Linked DNA regions of Methyloterricola oryzae. The protein of the gene in region 1 interacts with the protein of each later gene in a pairwise test. Links are inferred from orthologs where the notes say so. Each region holds a gene or a part of one and is shown in the gene's direction. Other genes may lie near its edges.

Region 1 (7,554 bases):
GGAAGAGGCGGTGGACGGCGAATACCAGAACTACAAGGCCAAGGGCGGCGCCTATACCCGCGAGCACTTCTTCGGCAAATACCCGGAGTTGCTGGAGATGGTCGCCCACATGTCCAATGACGAAATCTACCGCCTGAGCCGCGGCGGCCACGACACCCACAAGATCTTTGCGGCCTACCACGCGGCGGTGAACCACAAGGGCCAGCCCACGGTAATCCTGGCCAAGACGGTGAAGGGCTACGGCATGGGCCAGGCCGGCGAAGGCCAGATGACCACCCATCAGCAGAAGAAGATGGACGAGACGGCCCTGAAGGCCTTCCGCGACCGCTTCAATATCCCGATTCCGGACGAGAAGATCAGCGCAGCGCCCTTCTACAAGCCGGCGGACGACAGCCCCGAACTCACCTATCTGCACGAGCGCCGCAAGGCCCTGGGCGGCTATCTGCCCACCCGCCGCCGTGAGGCTCCGCTGCTGCAGGTGCCGGATCTGAGCGTGTTCGACGCGCTGCTGAAGAAGAGCGACCGCGAGATGTCCACCACCATGGCCTTCGTGCGCATGCTCACCACCCTGCTGCGCGACAAGAAGATCGGCAAGTACGTGGTGCCCATCGTCGCCGACGAGGCCCGCACCTTCGGCATGGACGGCATGTTCCGCCAGTACGCCATCTATTCCTCCGTGGGACAGCTCTACACCCCGGAAGACGCGGACCAGATCATGTACTACCGCGAGGACAAGACCGGCCAGATCCTCGAGGAAGGCATCTGCGAGGCCGGCGCCATGGCCTCCTGGGTCGCTGCGGGCACGGCCTACAGCAACCACAACGTGCAGATGATCCCGTTCTACATCTACTATTCCATGTTCGGCTTCCAGCGCGTGGGCGACCTGATGTGGGCGGCGGGCGACATGCAGGCGCGCGGCTTCCTCATGGGCGGCACGGCGGGACGCACCACCCTGGCGGGCGAGGGCCTGCAACATCAGGACGGCCACAGCCATCTGGCCATGTCCTTCATCCCCAATTGCGTGGCCTATGACCCGGGCTTCGCCCACGAACTGGCGGTAATCGTGCAGGACGGCCTGCGCCGCATGTACCAGGAAGGCGAGAACGTCTTCTACTACGTCACCGTGATGAACGAGAACCACGCCCACCCGGACCTGCCCGAGGGTTCCGTACCCGGCATCCTGCGCGGCATGTACAAGCTCAAGGATGCGGGCAAGGAGGCTGTGGTTCAGTTGCTGGGCAGCGGCGCCATCCTCAGGGAGAGCCTGGCAGCGGCGGATCTGCTGGAGGCGGATTTCGGCATCAAGGCCACGGTGTGGAGCGTCACCAGCTACAGCGAGCTGCGCCGCGATGGCCTGGACCAGCAGCGCTGGAACCTGCTGCACCCGGATCAGCCCGCGAAAACCAGCTATGTCTCGCAGTGCCTGGACGGCGAGAAGGGCCCGGTGGTGGCGGCCACCGACTACATGAAACTGGTGCCCGACCAGATCCGGCCCTTCTTGAGCAAGCCTTTCGTCACCCTCGGCACCGACGGCTTCGGACGCAGCGACCGGCGCTCCGCCCTGCGCAACTTCTTCGAGGTGGACCGCAAGTACATCGCGCTGACCGCGCTCAAGGCCCTGGCCGACGAGGGCACGCTGCCCGTGGCCAAGGTCAAGGAAGCGATGGAGCGCTATGGCATCGACCCGGAAAAACCCAACCCGGTTACTGTTTGAGGAGCTCTTACGTATATGGCAGAGGAAAAGATCGTCACGGTGCCGGATATCGGTAATTTCCGGGACATACAGATCATCGAGGTCCTGGTTGCGCCGGGCGATGCGGTCAAGGCCGAGGATTCGCTGATCACCCTGGAGAGTGACAAGGCGGCCATGGAAATTCCCTGCCCCTTCACGGGCACGGTGAAGAGCATGGCAGTCAAGGTGGGCGACAAGGTGAACGAAGGCTCGCCAATCCTGACTTTGACCCTGGAGGAAGGCGCGCCCGCGGCGGCAGCCGCTCCAGCGCCCGCCGCGCCGGATCCGGCACCCGCGGCCCCGGCGGCCAGCGAACCCGCCCCGCCCTCGCCGCCCCCCAAACCCGCGCCAGCCGTCCTGGCCGCTCCGCCCGTGGAAGAGAGCGTGGGCGGCAAGCCCCACGCCAGCCCCTCGGTGCGCCGCTTCGCCCGCGAACTGGGCGCCGAGGTGGCGCGCATCAAGGGCACCGGTCCCAAGGGCCGCATCCTCAAGGAAGACGTGCAGAACTACGTCAAGGCCCGTTTGCAGGCCCCGGCTGGCGGCGGCATCGGTCTTTCCCTGCCGGAAGCGCCGGAAATCGATTTCACCCAGTTCGGCCCCATCGAACATCGCCCGCTGTCGCGCATCAACAAGCTGTCGGCCGCCAACCTGCACCGCAACTGGGTGACGATTCCCCATGTGACCCTGCACGAGGAAGCCGATATCACCGAACTGGAAGCCTTCCGGGTTTCCCTGAAGGCGGAAGCCGAGAAGAAAGGCGCACGCGTCACCCTGCTGCCCTTCCTGATCAAGGCCGTGGTGGGCGCGCTCAAGGCCTTCCCGACCTTCAACGCTTCCCTGGCGGCCAACGGCGAGGAACTGGTCCTCAAGCAGTACTACCACATCGGCGTCGCCGTGGACACGCCAGACGGCCTGGTGGTACCCGTCGTGCGCGACGCGGACCGCAAAGGCGTGATCGAACTGGCGCAGGAACTGGCTGAAATCAGCGAGCGCGCCCGCGGCAAGAAGCTCAAGTCCCAGGAAATGCAGGGCGGCAGCTTCACCATCTCCAGCCTGGGCGGCATCGGCTCCACCGGCTTCACGCCCATCATCAACGCGCCGGAGGTGGCGATCCTGGGTGTTTCCCGCTCCAAGACCCAGCCCGTGTACCGGGGCGGACAGTTCGAGCCGCGCCTGATGCTGCCGCTCTCCCTGTCCTTCGACCACCGCGTCATCGACGGCGCCCAGGCCGCGCGCTTCGCCGCCTTCCTGGCGCAGGTGCTGACGGACTTGCGGCGGGTTCTGCTGTGACGGCGGAGCGCGCCTAGCGCCGCCCGCCCCAGACGGGAGGACTCCCATGGGCACCGCCGAACGCCTGACCATGAGCGCCGAGGAATACCTGGCCTGGGAAGATCAACAGGAAACCAAGCACGAGTTCCCGGCCGACCTGTTCGAGGATTTGGAACCCGCGGCAACCGACGCGGCGCGGCCCCTGTAAACCGGTCAAACCCAGCAAATTACTCTTTCCAGAAGGTTAGCCTCATGAGCAATACCCCAGACAGCGCATCCTCCCCACTCCACGCCGAAGTCCTCGTGCTGGGCGGCGGCCCCGGCGGCTATACCGCCGCCTTCCGCGCCGCGGACCTGGGCAAGCAGGTGGTGCTGGTGGAACGCTATCCGGTACTGGGCGGCGTGTGCCTGAACGTGGGCTGCATTCCGTCGAAAGCCCTGCTGCACCTGGCTCTGGTGATCCATGAAGCGGAAGAAGTGAGCCATTACGGCGTCGCCTTCGGCAAGCCGGAATTCGACCTGGCCAAGATCCGCGACTGGCGCGACCGCGTGGTCAAGACCCTCACCACGGGGCTGGCCGGCCTGGCCAAGCAGCGCAAGGTGACCGTGGTCAGCGGCGAGGGGCGCTTCGCCAGCGACAAGAGCCTGACAGTGGAAACCGCCGAGGGCACCAAGACCATCACCTTCGACCACGCCATCGTCGCCGCCGGCTCCAAGGCGGTGAAGATTCCGGGCTTCCCCTATGAAGACCCCCGCCTGATGGATTCCACCGACGCCCTGGCCCTAGCCGACATACCGGGCAAGCTGCTGGTCATCGGCGGCGGCATCATCGGCCTGGAAATGGCCAATGTCTACCATGCCCTGGGCTCCAAAATCAGCGTGGTGGAACTGATGGATCAGTTGATCCCGGGCTGCGACGCCGATTTGGTGAAGCCGCTGCACCAGCGCGTGCAGAAGCAGTACGAGAAGATAATGCTGAAGACCAAGGTGTCCAAGGTCGAGTCCAAGCCGGAAGGCCTGCTGGTGCACTTCGAGGGCGAAGGGGCCCCGGAGCCGGAACTCTTCGACCGGGTGCTGGTGGCGGTGGGCCGCCGCCCCAACGGCAAGCTCATCAACGCCGAGGCCGCCAGCCTGGCCGTGAACGAAGCCGGCTTCATCCCCGTGGACAACCGCCAACGCAGCAACGTGCCCCACATCTTCGCCATCGGTGATATCGTCGGCAATCCCATGCTGGCCCACAAGGCCACCCATGAGGGCAAGGTGGCAGCCGAAGTGATCGCCGGCGAGCACTCCGCCTTCCAGGCCCTGACCATTCCCTCGGTCGCCTACACCGACCCGGAGGTGGCCTGGATGGGGTTGACCGAGACGGAAGCCAAGGCCAAGGGCATCGAAATCGAAAAAGCCACCTTCCCCTGGGCCGCCAGCGGCCGCGCCATCGGCATCGGCCGCCGCGAGGGCCTGACCAAGCTGATCGTCGACAAGGAAAGCAAGCGTATCCTGGGCGCGGGCATCGTCGGCCCCAATGCGGGGGAACTGATTGCCGAAGCGGTACTGGCCCTGGAAATGGGCGCGGACGTGGAAGACGTCGCCCTTAGCATCCACCCGCACCCCACCCTGTCGGAAACCTTTGCGTTTGCGGCGGAGATGATCGAAGGCTCGATCACGGATCTTTACATCAAGAAGTAACCCGACGAGCGAACACGGCGGCGCATCTGCACAAGCGCCGCCCGCCACGTAGACCGGGTTTTAGCGCGTCGCCACGTCCAACCCGTATTTGCGAATACGGTAGCGCAGGGTCTCGCGCGTGGTGCCCAAGGCCCGTGCCGCGGCCACGGTATTGTGTCCGCTGCGTTCCAGGGCGGTGCGGATGATGAAGCAATCCATGTCGTCCAGGTTCATGCTGCCATCCAGGGGTATGAACAAGCCGTCTTCCCCCTCAGCCAAGGCGGCTCGCATCGGAGCCGCGCCAGCCTGACCCGGCAACTGCAGCCACTGGGCGGGAAACTCGGGACCTTCCGAGAAAAGCACGCAGCGCTCCACCACATTGCGCAGCTCACGCACGTTACCCGGCCAGTCATGGGCCCGCAGCTGCTTCCATGCCTCGTCAGGAATGGTCCGCACCTGGCGCCCCGATTTGGCATTGAACTCGGCCACGAATAACGGCACCAGTTCGCTCAGGTCCTCCTTGGACTCGCGCAGGGGCGGCAGATTGAGCCGGAACACGCTCAAGCGGTGGTACAGATCACTCCGGAACTCGCGGTTCCTGGCCATTTCCTCCAGATCGCGGTTGCTTGCGGCCACCACTTGCACGTCCACCGAAATTTCCCGCTCCCCACCCAGGCGGCGAATCTTGCGGTCCTCGATGGCCTTGAGCAACTTGGCCTGAAGATCCAGTTGCAACTCGCCGATCTCGTCCAGGAACAGCGTACCGCCATCCGCCTGTTCAATCAGGCCGCGGTGCCTCGTGGTAGCTCCTGTGAAGGCGCCCGCCTCATGTCCGAACAATTCGGACTCCAGCAGTTCCCGCGGCAGGGCGGCACAGTTCAGTTCCACCAACGGGTTTGCCGCACGGCTGCCCGCATAGTGAAGGATACGGGTTACCAAACCCTTGCCGGTCCCCGTCTCGCCACCGACCAGGAGTGCGCTGAATGGCACCCGGGTCAGCTTGCCCAGCAGTTCGCGCACTTGCCGGGCGGCCTCGCTGTGCCCCACATAGGCTTCCGGCGAGTAGCGCCGGTGACGCTGCTGAGCCTGATCCAGCAAGCGGCGCTGGGCGTTGGCGCTCCGCGTGGCGCTGGCCACCACCAGCCCCAGCCTTTCCAGATCGCAGGGCTTTTCCAGAAAATCGTAGGCGCCCAGGCGCAAGGCCCGCACCGAATCGGCCACACCGCCGTAGCCTGTGAGAAATATCCACTCCGCATAAGCCTGGCGTCCGCGCACCTCCTCCATGAGATCCAGCGCATTGCCGTCGGGCAGGTTCATGTCGGTGAGCACCAGCAACGGATCGAACTGCCTTTCCAGGAGGCAGCGGCGCGCCTCGGCCAGATTAACGGCCCATTCCACCTCCCAGCCCTCCTTGCGATAGTGGCGGCTGATTTCCGCCCCGAGCAGGGCTTCATCCTCGATGATCAACAGGCCACCGTGACTCATGGCTGACTGCTCCGAAGCGGCAAGGTGATACTGACGCAGGCGCCATGAGGCGTCTGATTGGAAAGGCGGATCTGCCCGCCCAGTTCACGCACGAAACGCTGCACGATGGCCAAGCCCAGGCCTGTGCCACGCACCCGGCCGGTACCGAACAGGCGAATCCCCTTCGCGAGAATTTCTGGGCTGAACCCAGGCCCATCGTCGATCACTTCCAAGAGCACTTTATCCTCTTCTCGCTGCGCCACCAGGCGGATTGTGCCTGGGTTGCCCACCAGGGCCTGGGCCGCATTCAGCACCAGGTTCAAGAGTATCTGGCGCAGGTTGCTCTCCGGCAGATAGCACTCCAGATCGGCGGGGATATCCTGCTCCAGCATGATCTCCGCCGGCACCTGATACCGCGTGAGCGCCAGGAGTTCCCGCACCAGTTCCGCCAAGTTGAATTCGCAGGCTGGCAAAGGCGACTGCCTGCCCTGCTCAAGCAGGTTGTTGAGCAGGCGCGCCATGCGCTTCAATTCGGCGCCGATGAGATCCAACCGCTCCGCCTGATCGGGGTCGCGGATTTCGTTGCGCAGGTTCTGGCAACTCATCTGGATTCCCGCAAGCGGGTTGCGCAGTTCATGGGCCACCGCCGCCGCCAGTTCGCCAATGGCCGCCAGTCGTTCGGCCCGCGCCAGGCTGCGCTGCTGTTCCAGCAGGGCCTGGGTCGCAGACCTTACCTCCGCTTCCAGGGACAAGGCATACATGCGCTTGGCTTCCTCCAACTCACCCAGGTTGCGGACCATCAGGTTGTAACTGTCGAACACGGGCACCAGCAAGGGATCGAGGCCTTTGGTGTCCATGGGCACGAAATCCTCCTGCGCCAGGTTCGACAGCAAATGTCTCAGATCGTTGAGCGGGGCAAGTATGCGTCGCCGCAGGAAGATCCACGCGGTCACCAGTATCACGGTGAGCGTTCCGGTGGCCAGTTCCAGTTCCGCCAGGGTGTCGCGGCTGATTTCCTCCAGCACCCTCTCGCGCTGGTCGGTCTCCGCGCTCAGGATCAGGTGCATGACCTTGACCGCATCCGACAGTTGGCTCCGCGCATCGGCCAAGCTGCCACCGCCCGCCTCCCGCAAAGCCGAATCGACCACACCCAGGCGCGCCGGCGTATCCTGATCCAGATGTGCATCTTCACGGATCAACTTGCGAATCTTCTCGGACTGCTCCTGCAGCCGCCGCGGTCCAGGGTGAATGCCGGAAAACGTATCCACCAGAACTTGCTGCAGTCCGAGTCCCGCGTCCTGCACCAAATGGGAATAGCTCACATAAGCCTGTATGGTATCGAGCCGCGACAGGTTTCGCCAGATCATTCCCACCAGGATGGCCAGCACCAGTCCAAGCAGGGCCAGCATCGCGAGCCCGCGCAA
Region 2 (3,536 bases), on another replicon or contig:
ACCGTCTGGTCGCGGAAGGCGTGGTTCACGATCAGGAAGTCAGCAGCCTGGACGAAGCCTATCAGCATCGCCTGGAGAACCAGGGCGTCGCCTTGCGCGCCACCCTGCGCGATACCACCAACTACGCACGGACCCGCTGGGATCGCTTCATCGGCAAGGAATGGACAGAGCCCTGCGAAACGGCCGTGCACATGGAGCAGCTGATTTCCGCCGGCAATGCCTTGCTGCGGATTCCGCCCGGGTTCGAACTGCATCCGCGCGCATCCGCGATCATCGAAGCACGCCGAAAAATGGCGGAAGGCAATACGTCCGTTGATTGGGGCTTCGCCGAGAACCTGGCCTATGCCACCTTGCTGATGGAGGGTCATCATATCCGCTTCAGCGGGCAGGACGTGGGGCGCGGCACGTTTTTCCATCGTCACGCCATCCTCTATGACCAGAAAAATGGCGATGCCCTGATCCGCCTCCAGCATCTGGCGCCCAATCAAGGTCGCTTCCAGATTTTCGACTCACTGCTGTCCGAGGAGGGGGTGCTGGGCTTCGAGTATGGTTACAGCACCACGGAACCCGACACGCTGATCATCTGGGAGGCGCAGTTCGGGGACTTCGCCAATGGTGCACAGGTTGTTATCGATCAGTTCATCACCTCCGGTGAAACCAAATGGGGGCGCCTCAGCGGACTGGTCATGCTGTTGCCCCACGGCTACGAAGGCCAGGGCCCCGAACACTCATCGGCGCGCCTGGAGCGTTACCTGCAACTCTGCGCCGAACAGAACATCCAGGTCTGTGTGCCCACTACGCCCGCGCAGATATTCCATTTGCTGCGCCGCCAGATTCTGCGCACCTATCGCAAACCCCTGGTCACGCTGACGCCGAAGAGTCTGTTGCGGCACAAACTGGCCGTTTCCTCCTTAAGCGATTTGGCCACTGGCCGCTTCCAGACCGTGATCGGCGAAACCGAGGCCCTGCCTGCCAAAGAGGTTACCCGTGCGGTAATATGCAGCGGCAAAATTTATTACGATCTTCTGGAAATGCGGCGGCGAGAAAACATCAGGCACGTTGCCATTTTGCGGATCGAACAACTGTACCCTTTCCCGCTCGATGACTTCGCCGAAGCGCTCGATCCCTACACCAATCTCAAGGAGCTGATCTGGTGCCAGGAAGAGCCCGAGAACCAGGGTGCCTGGCACCAGATCAGGCACCGTTTCCTGAGTTTGAGCAATCCTGGGTTTACCCTCGGATACGCGGGACGACCCAATTGCGCGGCACCGTCCGTGGGCAAGTTCAGTCGGCATTTGGCGCAGCAGAAGCAGTTGCTGGAGGAAGCGTTTTTCGCGGAACCCAGCCTCACCCGTTAGGACATCAGACCATGCGCATTGAAGTCGCAGTACCCAACCTTCCGGAATCCGTTCAAGACGCTACTGTCCTACAATGGCACAAGCGCCCCGGCGAGAAGGTCGGCAAGGGTGAAACCTTGGTCGAGTTGGAAACCGATAAAGTCGTGCTGGATGTGCCCGCACCGGACGATGGCATCTTGGCCGAAGTGAAGTGCGAAAAAAGTGCCGTCGTGGGGGCAGGTGCGATCCTCGCCCTACTTGACACGGCCCTGGACGCCATCGCCTCCGAGATGCCACCACCGATGGCGCCATTGCAAGCGTCACCGACGCCCCAAGCCTTTGCTGCCGCAGCGGCGGCGGCGGAATCGCCGCGCGTCACCCTGCCCCAGCCAGTCAGTCCGGCCGTGAGGCGGCTGCTCACCGAGCATGGGCTCGACCCGTCACAGATCCCGGCTGCGGGAAAGGGCGGACGCTTGACCAAGCAGGACGTCCTGGACTTTCTCGAATCGCGCAAGTCGCCACCAATTGCAGAGGAACCAAGGACGCCCGCACCAATTTCAACGCCTTTGGCCAATTCGGACTCACGCGAGCGGCGCGTACCCATGACCCGATTGCGGGCGCGCATCGCCGAGCGCATGCTGCAGTCACAGCAGAATACGGCGACGCTGACGACGTTTAATGAAGTCAATCTGCAGAAAGTGTTCGAGATCCGCAATGCCTACAAGGCGCGCTTCGAACAGGAACACAAGGTCAAGCTGGGCTTCATGTCGTTTTTCGTCAAAGCGACGGTGGAAGCGCTGAAGCGCTATCCCATCATCAATGCCTCCATCGAGGGCGACGAGATTGTCTACCACGACTACTACGACATAGGTCTCGCGGTTTCCACCGACCGCGGGCTGGTGGTGCCCATTCTGCGCAACGCGGATACGCTGGGTTTCGGCGCGATCGAAAAAGCGGTGGTAGATTTCGCCCGCAAGGCGCGCGACGGAAAACTCAGCTACGAGGAATTGTCCGGAGGCACTTTCAGCATCACCAATGGCGGCATCTTCGGCTCCATGCTCTCAACCCCGATCCTGAATCCCCCACAGAGTGGGATTCTAGGCATGCACGCCATCAAGGAACGGCCGGTGGTAGAAGACGGCCAGATCGTGATACGCCCCATGATCTATCTGGCCTTCTCTTATGACCATCGTCTCATAGACGGGCGCGAAGCCGTTTCCTTCCTGTTCACTATCAAGGAATTGCTGGAAGATCCGGTTAGATTGGTCTTGGAAGTTTGAACCGGGCTACCTTCGACGCTCGCATTGCCACACTGAGCGTCGGCAAGCGTCAAAGGCAGGTAGGTTTTGATCAGTCAGAAGGCGAACGAGATGTCGCGGTAGGTTAGCGGCGATTGCGAACGCCGGCCGGGGCAATCAGCACGACCGCCAGTAATGCCGTGACAAAAAGCGGAAAGCTTGCCGGAAGCGGTACCGGCAGCGCCAGAGCGGTAATTTGCGTTAGGTCGTTCTGGATCGTTGCCAGCGCTTGCCCGAAGGGGGCTGCGCTCAAGGCAAACAGCGTCGAAGACACCTTCACGATCAAGCTGGGCGCTGCCCCTGTATCGGACGACAGATTCACCGACCAAAGCGATGCCGATGGCAAATCCATCCCCACACTTCCGTCGGTCAGATCGCCCTCCAGATCAATCGCCTTTTGGTCGGAGCCGACAGTAAAAGAGCCCGAAACAGACACCGCCGTATTGCTCAAGATAGTGCTATCAAGTCCCCAGCGTTGGTAGCTTCCTTTCTGCAATAACGAAGCGCCACTCAAGACATAGCCGGGATTGGCGATCACGGTGACCACCAGTTCTTCAGATTTGCTACGAAGTCCAATGCCGTCACTTGCAGGCGTGACATCCACCGGAGAAGTGGCTTTGAAACCCGTCGGCACAAAGCGAAGTTGATCCTGCTGCTGATCGTCTGTGGCAATGCCCCAGGTTTGGAACGAGCCCGTGTTTGCGCTCTCAAAGCGGAACGTTACCTTGGCGCCCACTAATTCGACAACAGCCGCTGACGCGTCCGTTAACAAGGCCGACAAAAGTAAAAGAAACACTGTGGCATAGGTCTTCATGCCCTGACTCCAGCCATACTCATGGCAAATCACATGGTTTAATTGGTCATTTCCAGCAAAGGCACACGTTCCTGACGACCGGTTCGC

What was found. Proteins that work in one complex are often made in the same cells at the same time.
Region 2: the proteins of lpdA (region 1) and odhB interact in binary tests that used the Escherichia coli proteins (3 or more experiments, as listed by UniProt). The link is inferred for Methyloterricola oryzae from one-to-one orthologs.

Annotation. Positions count from the first base shown.
Region 1 is NZ_JYNS01000001.1:211,605-219,158, forward strand. What follows is about bases 2,554-5,470. They hold lpdA (dihydrolipoyl dehydrogenase), read left to right. Parts: upstream 2,554-3,253; coding sequence 3,254-4,687; downstream 4,688-5,470. Other genes in these bases: aceF (dihydrolipoyllysine-residue acetyltransferase), read left to right, coding at 2,554-3,022; EK23_RS23570 (hypothetical protein), read left to right, coding at 3,069-3,209; EK23_RS00905 (sigma-54-dependent transcriptional regulator), read right to left, coding at 4,748-5,470. Also shown: aceE (pyruvate dehydrogenase (acetyl-transferring), homodimeric type), read left to right, coding at 1-1,714; more of aceF, read left to right, coding at 1,730-2,553; more of EK23_RS00905, read right to left, coding at 5,471-6,151; EK23_RS00910 (sensor histidine kinase), read right to left, coding at 6,148-7,554. UniProt on the Escherichia coli protein: Lipoamide dehydrogenase is a component of the glycine cleavage system as well as of the alpha-ketoacid dehydrogenase complexes.
Region 2 is NZ_JYNS01000007.1:44,063-47,598, forward strand. The notes cover bases 563-3,493. They hold odhB (2-oxoglutarate dehydrogenase complex dihydrolipoyllysine-residue succinyltransferase), read left to right. Parts: upstream 563-1,369; coding sequence 1,370-2,617; downstream 2,618-3,493. Other genes in these bases: EK23_RS11010 (2-oxoglutarate dehydrogenase E1 component), read left to right, coding at 563-1,358; EK23_RS11020 (hypothetical protein), read right to left, coding at 2,721-3,449. Outside these bases: more of EK23_RS11010, read left to right, coding at 1-562. UniProt on the Escherichia coli protein: E2 component of the 2-oxoglutarate dehydrogenase (OGDH) complex which catalyzes the second step in the conversion of 2-oxoglutarate to succinyl-CoA and CO(2).